DNA from 3 places in the Beduinella massiliensis genome. Region 2 is predicted to be linked to each of the others. Evidence: predicted binding sites of a transcription regulator. Region 2 holds the regulator's gene; each other region holds the start of a gene.
What was found. Region 2 encodes LexA, which represses DNA repair genes until DNA is damaged. Its sites were predicted from a motif close to CNAACANNTGTTNG; they were not measured.
Positions count from the first base shown of each region.

Region 1 (4,072 bases), 1.1 Mb from region 2:
GGCTCGTCCAGGATGTAGAGCACGCCCACGAGGCTGGAGCCGATCTGCGTCGCCAGGCGGATGCGCTGGGCCTCGCCGCCGGAGAGCGTGCAGGCCGAGCGGGAGAGCGTCAGGTAGTCGAGGCCGACGTCCGCCAGAAAGCCCAGGCGCGAACCGATTTCCTTGAGCACCTGGTGGGCGATCATGCGCTCCTTTTCGGTGAGCTCCAGCCCGTCGAAGAACTTCTTGGCCTGCAGAACCGACATGTCGGAAATCTGCGCGATGTTCTTGCCGCCGATGGTGACGGCCAGCGCTTCGCGCTTGAGGCGCTTGCCCTTGCAGGAGGGGCAGGGCGTCTCGGTCATCAGCTCCTCGTACGCTTCCTTCGCGCCGTCGCTGCTGGTCTCGTTGTAGCGGCGCTCGATGGTGGTGATGATGCCCTCGAACGGCGCCATGAAGCTGCCGCTGCCCTGCGCGCGGCTGTATTCAATCTTGATCTTTTCGCCCTTGGTGCCGTAGAGCAGGATGTCTATGATCTCCGGCGGCAGATCGGAAAGCGGCGTGTCCAGCGAGAAGCCGTAGTGCTTGGCGAGCGCGCCGAAGAACATGCTCGCCTGCGAGGAGGCGTCGCGCGTGTTCCAGCCGGTCGCCTGTATGGCGTCCTCGCTGAGGCTCTTGGACCAGTCGGGGATGACGAGGTTCGGGTCTACCTTCATGAGCGAGCCCAGGCCCGTGCAGGTCGGGCAGGCGCCGTAGGGGCTGTTGAAGGAGAACAGGCGCGGCGCGAGCTCCTCGATGCTGACGTTGCAGTCCGGGCAGGCGTAGTTCTGCGAAAAGAGCAGCTCCCGCTCGCCGGGGCCGATGTCCACCACGGCGAGGCCGCCGGACTGGTGCAGCGCGGTTTCCAGCGAGTCGGTGAGGCGGGTGGAGATGCCCTCCTTCACGGCGATGCGGTCCACCACGACCTCGATGGTGTGCTTTTTCTGCTTGGTGAGCTGCGGCACGTCGCCCACGTCGTACGTCTCGCCGTCCACGCGCACGCGGACGAAGCCCTGCTTGGCGATGTCCTCGAAGAGCTTTTGGTATTCGCCCTTGCGGCCGCGCACGAGGGGGGAGAGGATCTGAATGCGCGTGCGCTCAGGCAGCGCCTCGATCTGGTCCACCATCTGATCGACCGTCTGCTGCTTGATGACCTTGCCGCAGACCGGGCAGTGGGGAATGCCGATGCGCGCGTAGAGCAGGCGCAGGTAGTCGTGGATCTCCGTAACCGTGCCCACGGTCGAGCGCGGGTTGCGGCTCGTCGTCTTCTGGTCGATGGAGATGGCGGGGGAGAGGCCGTCGATGTAGTCCACATCCGGCTTTTCCATCTGACCCAGGAACATGCGGGCGTAGGAGGACAGGGATTCCACGTAACGGCGCTGGCCCTCGGCGTACAGCGTGTCGAACGCGAGGGACGACTTGCCGCTGCCGGACAGGCCGGTGAAGACCACCAGCTTGTCGCGCGGGATGGTCAGGTCGATATTCTGCAAATTGTGCTCGCGGGCACCTTTTATGATAATTTGGTCTTGCACGGAGTACCTCCACCTGTCATTTGAATGCGGGCTCATTATAACACAATATAAAAATGAGAACAAGCGTTTTTATAAAAGAAGGAGACCGGAAAATCCCGGGGGGAACGAAAACAGCGCCGGGGAGAGGGCGCGGCGGGCCGTTTCGGCCTTCCGCGTCCGTTCATTCTCTGAGCGAGCGCACGCTGCCGCGGGCGTTCAGCCTAGGGGAATAGATGGTCTTCACATGGCGGCCCAAAGGGTCCGCGATGCGCTTTAACAGGGTTTCCGCCGCCGCGCGCCCCATGATCTGCGGCTCGCAGCTGATCGTGGTGAGATTGAGGCCATCCTCCGACACCAAAGGCGAATCGTCGAAGCAGACGATGCTGATGTCCTCGGGAACGCGTCTGCCCAGCTTGAGAAGCTGGTGTACGGCGCCTGCCGCCATGTAATTATTGCCGATATAGGCGGCGGTATAATCGCGCGGCATGAGCCAATCGGCAAATTTTTTTCCGCATTCGCGCGAGAGGTCCCCAAAGACGGCGTCGTCCTGGGTAAAGGGAACGCCGTTATCGTGCATGGCTTCGGTAAAGCCGCGCAGGCGGTCCTGGGGCGCGGCGGAGTTGCGCGGCCCGGCCAGGTGCGCGATTCGTCTGTGCCCATTTTCAATCAGGTGCTGCGCGGCCAGGTAGCCGCCCCGGTAGTTGTCGATGCGGACGACGTCCAGGTCGAGGGAGCGTATATACCGGTTGACGAGCACGACGGGGATTTCGGCGCTTTGCAGAAAGGAAACCAGCTCCTGCGTTTCCACCGCGGTAATCATGATGATTCCCGCGTAGCCGTTTTCCTCGGCGGTCTTGATGCAGCGCATTTCGACCTCGGAATCATACCGGCTGTTGCAAAGCGACATCTGGTAGCCGTTCGCTTCGAGCACGTCGTAAAGGCCGAGGATGATGTGCGCGAAAAACTCCGTGGCGATGTCGCCGACCACGACGAGCACCGTCTTGGAGAGGATGCCCCTGCCCTGAAAAAGGGCGTCGCTGTCGCTGATGCCCAGCTCCTGCATGGCTTTGCGGATGCGCTGCATCGTCTCCGGGCGCACCTTTGCGCTATGCGTCAGCGCTCTGGAGACCGTCGCGAAGGAAACGCCCGCCTTTTCCGCGATGAGTTTTTGCTTCATCTCTGCGCCCTCCATTTGTTTCCTGCCGGTATTATATAGCCAAGCCCTCCTTGCGTGCAACTTGATTTCATGAAAAATTTGAAATTCGTGAAATTGGATTGCGGCCGCAAGAAGGGAACCCTATAATGAACACAAAACAGGGGAGGAAAAATGGAGATTATCTCCAAACCCTTTGAAAGCTGCACACGCTGCGCTTAGCGTACGGACATCTGAGGGGACCTCGAAAGCGATGCCTGAGAAAATATTTCAGAAGGAGCGAAAGCGATGATTCATCCTGTTGGATGCCGGCGCGAGCTGTTCGTGGATGGCGAGCTGCTGGACGCCGGACGGACGACCGCGCGCGAGACGCTGCACCATCCGCAGCGCCGGGAATGCGTCATGACGAACGACGCGCCGTGGGAGGCCGACGGCTGGGTCTATTACACCGTGTTGCAGGACGAGCGGATATTCCGGATGTATTATCTGTGCATGCCGATGTACAACCGGGAGCATACGCGCCACGATCCCCCGTTTCATCATATCTGCTATGCGCAGAGCGGGGACGGGATTCACTGGCACAAGCCAGATCTGGGTATCTGCGCCTATGAAGGCGACACCCATAACAACATCGTGGCCATCACGGACACGATGGACGCATTTCACGTGTTCATCGACCGGAATCCCGCGTGCCCGGCGAGCGAGCGCTATAAGGCCGTGTATACGCGCCCGGGGCGGCAGCTCTGGTGCATGACCAGCGCGGACGGTCTCCACTTTCAGGACGGCTGGATGCTCTGCGATAAAGGGGTCTACGATTCGCACAACACGGCATTTTGGGACGGAAACACGGGACGGTATGTGTGCTACGCCCGCGATTTTCACGAGAGCGCGGAGGGCGAACGGATCCGCGACATTCGGCGGATGGAGTCCGGGGATTTCCGCACCTGGTCGGAACCGGAGCGCATCTCCTACGCGGACTCGCCCTACGACTTTCACATGTACACCAACGGCATTCAGCCCTACTTCCGCGCGCCGCATCTGTACGTCGCCTTTCCGGCGCGATATACGGAACGCCGGGAATGGACGGCGAATTACGAACGGCTGTGCGGCGCGGAGCGGCGCAGGTGGCGCATGCAGTTCCACCCGCGCTATGGCCTGGCGGTGACGGACGGGCTGTTCATGTCCTCGCGCGACGGAAGGCGCTTCAGGCGATGGAACGAGGCTTTCCTGCGGCCCGGCCCGGAAAGCGAGAAGCGTTGGGTATACGGGGACGGCTATGCGGCCTATGGCCTGATCGAGACGCAAAGCGCCGTGGACGGCGAGGATCGGGAGCTCTCGCTTTACGCCAGCGCGAACGATTGGTCGGACACGCCCGTGCAGGTGTTCCGCT
Region 1 covers NZ_LT963430.1:3,394,447-3,398,518, reverse strand. The annotation lists gene uvrA (excinuclease ABC subunit UvrA) at 1-1,550, opposite strand, end outside; gene C1725_RS16340 (LacI family DNA-binding transcriptional regulator) at 1,711-2,706, opposite strand; gene C1725_RS19510 (sialidase family protein) at 2,971-4,072, shown strand, end outside.
Region 1: the regulator LexA is predicted to act here: its motif matches at 1,607-1,620, upstream of uvrA (excinuclease ABC subunit UvrA).

Region 2 (4,072 bases):
AACAGGCCGTGTGAAGCCGCGCCGCCGAAGAAGCAGGGGTTGAAGGGGGATGCTTAGTTGACAGCCTCGATTATCGAATGGATAAATATATCATATCCTCAACACATCATCGAAAATGTAATTGAGGATGGGTACTATGCCATTGTTTATGTGCTGGTAGATAAAAAAACCGGGTTCAAACAAGCATTAAAAGTTATGCGTAAAGAGTATGTTCTGCTTGGATTTTCTATTTTGCAAGAGTTCAACTTGCTTCATACCCTCTCACAAATGATTGATTTTGTGCCAAAGGCATACACATATCACCCTGAGATCAAAGCTTTTTCAATGGAATTTATCGATTCACCATCGTTATCTATAACTGATAGCCCTACAACATTAGCAATGGCTTTGCATAGCCTTCACTCTATAAATGCTGATGTTTTTGACTTCGTAGAACATATATCGGTAAATTATTATTTTGATAGGCTAAACAAGATTAAGACTTTATCCGACTATCATACGCCCCGTTTAAATGAGCTGAAAACTCGTATTCAAGACAATCGCGCCATAATAGCAGCGGATGTTCAGGCGTTAGATTCTATAAACATCCCTCCTTTTTCAATACTTCATCTTGATGTGAATGAAGATAATGTTTTGTTATCTAAAGGAAAAGTCGTACTTCTTGACTTTGGACAAGCATTGATTGGTAACCCGGTTTTTGAATTGGGTTTTATTAGCGTGCTTAGTGGATGGAATCCTTCTTTTTCTTCACAGATTATCAAATCATACTCCGCAATTTCAAAGAGAGATTTCCCTAAAAGCTCAATACAATTGGCTTCTCGTATTGCTACTTGGCGTTTGGCAATATCCACGCTCTTAGACTGCGCTCATCTGTCAGAGAATTGGGTTGATGATTTTGGAATCGACTTTATATTGTCTTGTGTGAAAAAATTATGCCCTTAATCGAAATTTTTCTATGAATCTTTATAGCTGGTCTTTCTTAAGATGAAAAAAATCAGCATGACAATCACTCCGCCGGAAAGAAAAAATGCGCGTTTCCAATCCAATCAGGAACACGCGCATTCTGCGATTTTTTATGAACTTACATGCGGCGAAGAAGCGAAGTGACCTTGCCCAGCACCGACATTTCCTCGACGATGATCGGTTCCATCGTGTCGTTCTCCGGCTGAAGACGAAAATGGCCATTTTCCTTATAATAGCGCTTGACCGTCGCTTCGTCCTCGATGAGCGCGACGACGATATCACCGTTATTGGCATGGGGCTGCTTGCGAACGACCAGATAATCGCCATCCAGAATGCCTGCGTTGATCATGCTTTCTCCGCGGACGCGGAGCACAAAGTGCTCACCATCGCCCAGAAAATCAGCGGGCAAGGTAAACTGATCCTCGACATTTTCCTGCGCAAGAATGGGAATGCCTGCCGTGACGCGGCCGACCACGGGAATCTGTACCATTTCCTGGCGGTTAAAGGAGGGATCTCCCAAAACCTCCATCGCGCGAGGTTTCATGGCATCGCGGTGAATGAGCCCTTTTTTTTGCAGACGCTGCAAATGACCGTGCACGGTCGAGGTGGACTTTAGGCCGACTGCATCGCAGATTTCCCGAACGGACGGGGGATAGCCCTTTTCCTGTATTTCGCTTTTAATAAATGCCAGAATTTTTGCCTGATTATCGCCGCGCGGTTTCTTCATGAGACGTTACCACCTTGTGTACATAGTAGCTGAAATTAGTATATCATATACGGAAGGGAAAAAGCAAGGCGTCATCAAACGTTTGTTCGCGATCTTGCGTACAAAAGGGAAAAACCTGAAAAATCAGGCGCGCGTTTGCAGGATGGATTCACAAACCTTCTGTATGTCCGGCAGAAAGGCGAGCAAGGAATCGAAGCGGCGTTTAAAATCGTCGTCGTCTCGCAAGCCGAGATCGGCCATGAAACGCCTAAAGGCTGGCAGCCGCGCGGAAGCCTTTTCCGCGTCATCCATGTGCAAAATGATCTGACACCGCGCAAACGTGGCCCCCATCCAGAAGACCGCGTCCTGCGGGTAGCCTGAAGCGAGCAGTTCCTCGATACCGCCGATGGAAATGTTTCGAGCCTGTGGGGTGATGTCTGCGCGAAAGCGATACGCTTTGGATGGACCGAAGGATGCGCTGGCGAGGTCATATGTAGCGATGAGTTCTCGCAGATGCATAGGCAGACAAGCCGCGTCAAAAGCGTCGCCGATCAACGGAGCGAGCAAGCGCGTGCAGAATTCCTCCAAACGATATTGCGAAAGGACGCGCCGTGCCTGTGAATACCGCTTTTTCACCGTGCAGTTTTTCAGTCCGGCTGAAATAATGGGAAAGGTTGAAATCCCCGTGGGGAAAAGCCAACTGTTGACGCGCTCCGGGTAGGGCGCGGAAGGGTCAAAGGCTGCGGCACTTTTTCGGATGGAGGCGATGAAGCCATCGCAGCGTCGCCTGATCCAATACGGAGATGCGAATTGCTCCGCGACGGCCCTGTGCAGAGGCGCAAGCCACCCCTCGGGGTCGGAGAGGATGCCGTTCGCCTGCAGCGCATAGGCGAGGTAATGCGTCGTCAAAATGTGCTCAAGCGAATCGAAAGCCGCACGATCGATACAGGTTACCTCCAACAGGGCCCCCTGATACGTAAACTTGCCGAGGGATTGGGAGGGTTTGCGCAGCACGACGACCACGTCGACGTCCGAGGTGATGGACCATGCGGCGTCATCCGGCGTTTCCAGAACGGACCCCGACAGATAGGCTCCACAAAACCCGGGCATGTCAGCGCCTTCCCGATTCACCCATTCACGTGCCGCCCAGACCGCGTCGCCCCTATTCATGCGAATCTCCCCTCACGATGCTGCTGTGGTGCGCGTCAGATTTTTCATCCAGTTGTACCTGTTAACCTTGACGACTGCGACAAAGCACTTTAAAATCTGGTCGCACTTGAGGCAGGCAAAGACGACCCAGGGCGCTGCACCTAGGTAAGAAGCGATGATCGCGCTGGGCAGTACGACGAGAAAGACGAAAATCGTGTCGTTTTTAAATACGAAGCTGATGTCTCCGCCGGACTTGACGAGCCCGAAGAGGCAGGGCATTTGATAGCAGGTGCCGATGAGGGTGACGGAAAGCACCCGGATGAACAGCGTGGACTGCACGGCAGCCTCCGCACTGATGCCGCCGTAGAGCGACACGAAGGGCCCTGCGATCAATACGGTCAGCGCGCCGATGACGAAGCCGAGCGTGAGGAAGATGACCTGTGTCGTGCGCGCATATTCCTTCATCAGCTCGGTCTTGCCCGCGCCGATGGTCTTTCCGGTGATGATGCCCATCGCTGTCGCGAGGCCGTTGATCGCTACGTAAGCGAGCGTGTTCATGGTATTGGCGACGCTTGCAGCGGTAATTACGCTTGCGCCGTAGTGGCCCAGAATGATGCTGTTGGCCATCATGTTGACGCTCCAGACGATTTCACCGAGCACCAGAGGCGTTCCGTATCGAATGAAGTCGCGGGTCAGCTCCGAATCACCGTTTAGGGTGTCCGTCAGCGAGAAGCTGAGCTTTTTATCGACCCTCAAAACATAGAAGAGAGCGACGCAGGTTTCGACGATGCGACAGATCAGCGTGGCGATAGCCGCGCCCCGAACGCCCAGGGCCGGGAATCCGAACTTACCGAAGATGAGCACGTAATTGAGGCAGACGTTCACGACGAGCGAGATGGCAGATACGTACATCCCGACATTGGCCGTCTCAACGCAACGCATGGAGGCGAGCAGTACCTGCGTGATACAGAAGAAGACGAACGAGAAACAAACGCAGCGCAGATAGACGGCTCCCTCTGCAATGACGAGCGGGTCGCTGGTGAAGACGCGGATGATCTGCGTAGGGAAGAGCGCGCACACGGCCGTCAAAATTGCGCCGACGAGCGCGGCAAAGCGCAGGCCGATCCCGACGATGCGGCGAATGTGCAGCGTGTCGTGTTTTCCCCAATATTGCGCGCCGATAATGATGACGGCACCGCCGATGCCGGATGTGAACATCTGCAGTAGCACTTGAATCTGCGACCCCATGTATAC
Region 2 covers NZ_LT963430.1:2,271,010-2,275,081, reverse strand. The annotation lists gene C1725_RS11095 (transposase) at 1-57, shown strand, start outside; gene C1725_RS11090 (phosphotransferase) at 58-942, shown strand; gene lexA (transcriptional repressor LexA) at 1,082-1,690, opposite strand; gene C1725_RS11080 (hypothetical protein) at 1,814-2,839, opposite strand; gene C1725_RS11075 (MATE family efflux transporter) at 2,852-4,072, opposite strand, start outside.

Region 3 (4,072 bases), 810 kb from region 2:
CCACCCAAACCTTGCCCTCGTCCAGGTTGAACATGTCCGAGAGCTGCTGCTTGATCTGGTAAGGCGACTGCGAGGAGGAGACGATGTGCACGCGCCCGTCGGGCAAAATCTCCGCCTGCGCCGCGTGCGTCTCCATCGAGGCATGAACGGAGGCGGGCAGCGAAAAGCGCTTGTGCGCGGTGTAGGCCGCGGCCTGCCAGCCCGCCTGCATGTCGCCCTTGCGCACCTTGTAGCTGGAGGCGATATTGGTGCCGGGCTCCGGGTACACGTCCTGAACCGGCGTCTCGTAATTGCCGAGCTGGCTGTGAATCACCGTCGCGTCCGGCGCGAGCGCATCCGCGACCGAACCCACGATCGGAAGCGCCTCGTATTCGACCTCGATCAGCTCCAGCGCGGCGGCGGCCTCCTGCTCTGTCTGCGCGACGACGATGGCAATCACCTCGCCGTAGCAGCGCACGCGGTCGGTCGCAATCGGCTGCCTGTCCTTGATGAGCACGCCGCCCCATATCGGCACGTCCAGCCCCGTGACGACCGCCTTCACGCCCTTTGCCTGGCGCGCCTTGTCGACGTTCAGGCTCTTGATCATCGCGTGCGCCTGCGTCGAGGTAAGCAGCCTGGCATGCAGACTGCCCGGCCGCAGGATATCCGCGGTATAGCGCGCGCGGCCCGTGACCTTGTCGTAGGCCTCCTTGCGCGTAACGCTCTTCCCTACACTCATGTTTGTCCCGCCCTTCCTGTGTCTTTCGACCCTAGTATGGGCATAAATGGAGGGACGTATGCCGCGGCCCTTTCAGAAAAAATGCGCGAGGCATGCGCTTCGCCCGCGCGTCAGGCGGCAGGTTTCCTCGTCAATCCCCCTCCGGCGCGTCCTCCTCTGTCCGCGCGTTGTCGCGACGCTCCATCGCGCGCCCCGTCGTGATCGCTTCCCGTCCGTACTTGCCGCGGATGCGGTCCATCGCCCGCTCCAGCCGCAGCTGGCGCGCGCGTTCCTCCCGGCTTTCCGCCTCGAAGAAGCTCACCTGCTCCTCCGCCTCACCGGTGCGCACGATCTGCTCCCCGGTGACGGTCAGCGTGCGGATCGCGCTGTAGGCGCTGCGGTTCTCCGTCAGCAGCGCGAGCGCCGCACGGGCGATCTCCCGCGCTACGCAGGTCGGCGCGTCCAGGCGCCGCTGGCGCGAGATGCTCTTAAAGTCCGGATCCTTTACCTGCACCTGCACCACGCGGCAGAACACGCCCTGGCGGCGAAGGCGCGTCGCCACGCTGTCCGCGAGCAGCGCGACCGCCCAGCGGATGTCCTCCGCGACCGAAAGGTCGTGCGAAAATGTCATGCCGTTTCCGATGCTCTTGATCTCACGCCTGTCGTAATACGAAGCGACGGGGCTCGATTCCAGACCGTTCGCGTAGTCGTAGAGCATCTCGCCTGCCTTGCCCATACGCGAAGCGAGCAGCGCCCGGTCGCACCCTGCGAGGTCGCCGATGGTGCGAACGCGCAGGCCTAAAAGCGTGCGCTCCGCCGCGCGGCCGACGTACAGCAGGGCGGTCACGGGCAGCGGCCAGACGATCTCCCGATAGTTTTCGCGCGTAATGACCGTGGTCGCGTCCGGCTTTTTGTAGTCGCTTCCGAGCTTGGCGAAGACCTTGTTGTACGACACGCCGACCGAAATCGTCAGGTCCAGCTCTCGCTTGACCGCCTCCCGCAGCGCGTCGGCGATCGCCCTGCCGTCCCCGAAGAGGTGCCTGCTGCCCGTCACGTCCAGCCACGACTCGTCGATGCCGAAGGGCTCGATCAGGTCGGTGTACCGCTCGTAAAGCGCGTTGACCTTCCGGGAGTAATCCTCGTAGACGTCGTGGCGCGGCGGCACCAGCACGAGGCCCGGACACTTGCGCTGCGCCTGGCTCACCGTTTCCGCCGTCACGACGCCCGCGCGCTTGGCCAGCTCGTTCTTGGCCAGGATGATCCCGTGACGCGCCTTCGGGTCGCCCGCCACCGCCATGGGCACCGTGCGAAGCGAAGGGTCGCGGATGCACTCCACGGAAGCGTAAAAGCCGTTCAGGTCACAATGCAGAATCGTCCTGTCCATGCGTCTTCCTCCCCGCCGCGTAAAAAGCAAAAATCTACGTTTAAGTTCGATGCGAACATATGTTTTTCCTTCTGCCTTTTACGTTCCCACGGCTCGCGGAAAAATATTTCGCAAAGACAAACCGGCATGCTGCCGGTTGCATCACCGACGCAGATCTACAAATCCCATCGCTCTGTGCCCGCGGCCAATGCTTGACAAGGGGATTCCATCACAAAACCACTGCTTTGAAGAAGTCCCAGCGCGCAAAAAGAGGCTGTCCTGCCGGCGAAAAAACAGCAGGCCAGCCCTGGGTCTTCATCAATCCATACGCAGCGTGCCCATGCGCCCGATCCCCATGACCAACCCGATCTGAAAGAGGTTGAGCACCGTGGAGGCCGCCTCCGTATCGAAAAACGGCATCGGCCAGGCCGGGTTGTCGTAAGTCCCCGTCGCGTTCGCCAGCCCGCACGCGTACTGCATCAGCATAGACAGGGCGACGGCGGAGCAGATCATCTGCGCGCCCGTTCCTTTTTTGCGCGCGCCCGTTTTCAGACACAGGAAGGCCAGGGAGAGATACGGAACCGAGACGATCAGGAACGCTCCCCAGCCGAAGGCGCGCGTCAGGAACCATCCGCCGCTGCCCGCGCCAGCCGCCGCGTCGAAACGGAAGAGCGGCATTTCCCGAAGCCGCCCGCCGAACGGGTTCAAATCGAAATACTCCCCAAATGTGCCCGTCCAAATCGGGCCCGCGGCGAGCAGCAGCAGCGCCAGCGCATAGAGCCGGGGAAGAAAACGCACGCGGGGAAAGAAACCCGCGGCAAAGGCGTAGAAGGGCAGCATGAGGCCGATTCCGAGCAGCAGCTCCCTGCCAAGCATGCTGAAAGTCCCTTCGGTCAGCGCGTGTACCAGCCACGGCGCGGCGAGGCAGGCCGCCCCGGCGCAAAGACCCCTGCCCCGCATCGACCCGATCAGAAAGGCCTGCGCCAGCGGGGCGAGCAGCAGCCAGTAACCGCCCACCGCCCAATCCAGGTTGAACGGCAGCGCCCAGGTAAACGCCGCGACATAGCAAAAAATCAGCCCCAGCGCATATAGGAGGTAGACGGCGGCGCCCCGGCGAAGGAACGGCCGCACGTCCAGAAAGTACCCGGCCGCAAACGCGCCCGCCCCCAGGAGCATCCCCGCCGCGTCCGCCCATAGCCCGCCCTTGTCCGGGTTCACCGCATGCCGCAGCAGGCCGAAGAGCGCCGCGAAGAGGTACAGCGCGGCGAGCACTGTCAGCATTCTCCGATCCGTCCGCGGGCGCAGCACCCGATCGTAGCCCTTTGCCACCTGCGCGGCGTCCCCCATATCCAGAATCGCCTTCTCCTCCGCCTGCTCCTTTGGCATGCCGTCTTGCAGGTACGCTTCCATTTGGTCTTCCACGTGCGCGGCGAGCTCCCGCCGCACGGTCTCGTGCGCGCGCTTCCAGCGGACGCCCCCGAGCACCGCCTCCACGTATGCCTCCTTACGCAAGCGAGGCCCCTCCCTTCGCCGCGAGCACCCGATCCACCGCCTCGGAAAATACCCGCCACTCCGAGGCTTTCTGCTCAAGCAGCAGATTTCCTGTCCGCGTCAGATGATAGTAACGCCTGACGCGGCGCTCCGGCGTGGCCCGTTCATAGCTTTCGACCGCGCCCTGTTCCTCCAGCGCGTGCAGCAGCGGGTAGAGCGTGCCCGCCTTCAGGCTGAACACGTCGCTTGAGCGCTCCCGCAGCCGCTCGATCATCTGGTATCCGTATAGGTCCCCCTCCGCGAGCAGGCGCAGCAGCAGCATGCCCGTGCTGCCCGAAGTCATGCTCCTGTCCATGTCTTCACCTCCCAATATATAGATTCTCTACCTATCCATCTCCTCGCATTATAGATCGATCACCTATATATGTCAACCTGTATGCCCACGCAGGTTTTTGCGCGAATTAGAGGGTTTTGGGGGTTGGGGGCGAATCCTTCCATCATTCCAAATACGATCGGAGCGC
Region 3 covers NZ_LT963430.1:3,076,574-3,080,645, forward strand. The annotation lists gene C1725_RS14930 (molybdopterin cofactor-binding domain-containing protein) at 1-718, opposite strand, end outside; gene dinB (DNA polymerase IV) at 849-2,081, opposite strand; gene C1725_RS14940 (permease prefix domain 1-containing protein) at 2,379-3,572, opposite strand; gene C1725_RS14945 (helix-turn-helix transcriptional regulator) at 3,565-3,906, opposite strand.
Region 3: the regulator LexA is predicted to act here: its motif matches at 2,134-2,147, upstream of dinB (DNA polymerase IV).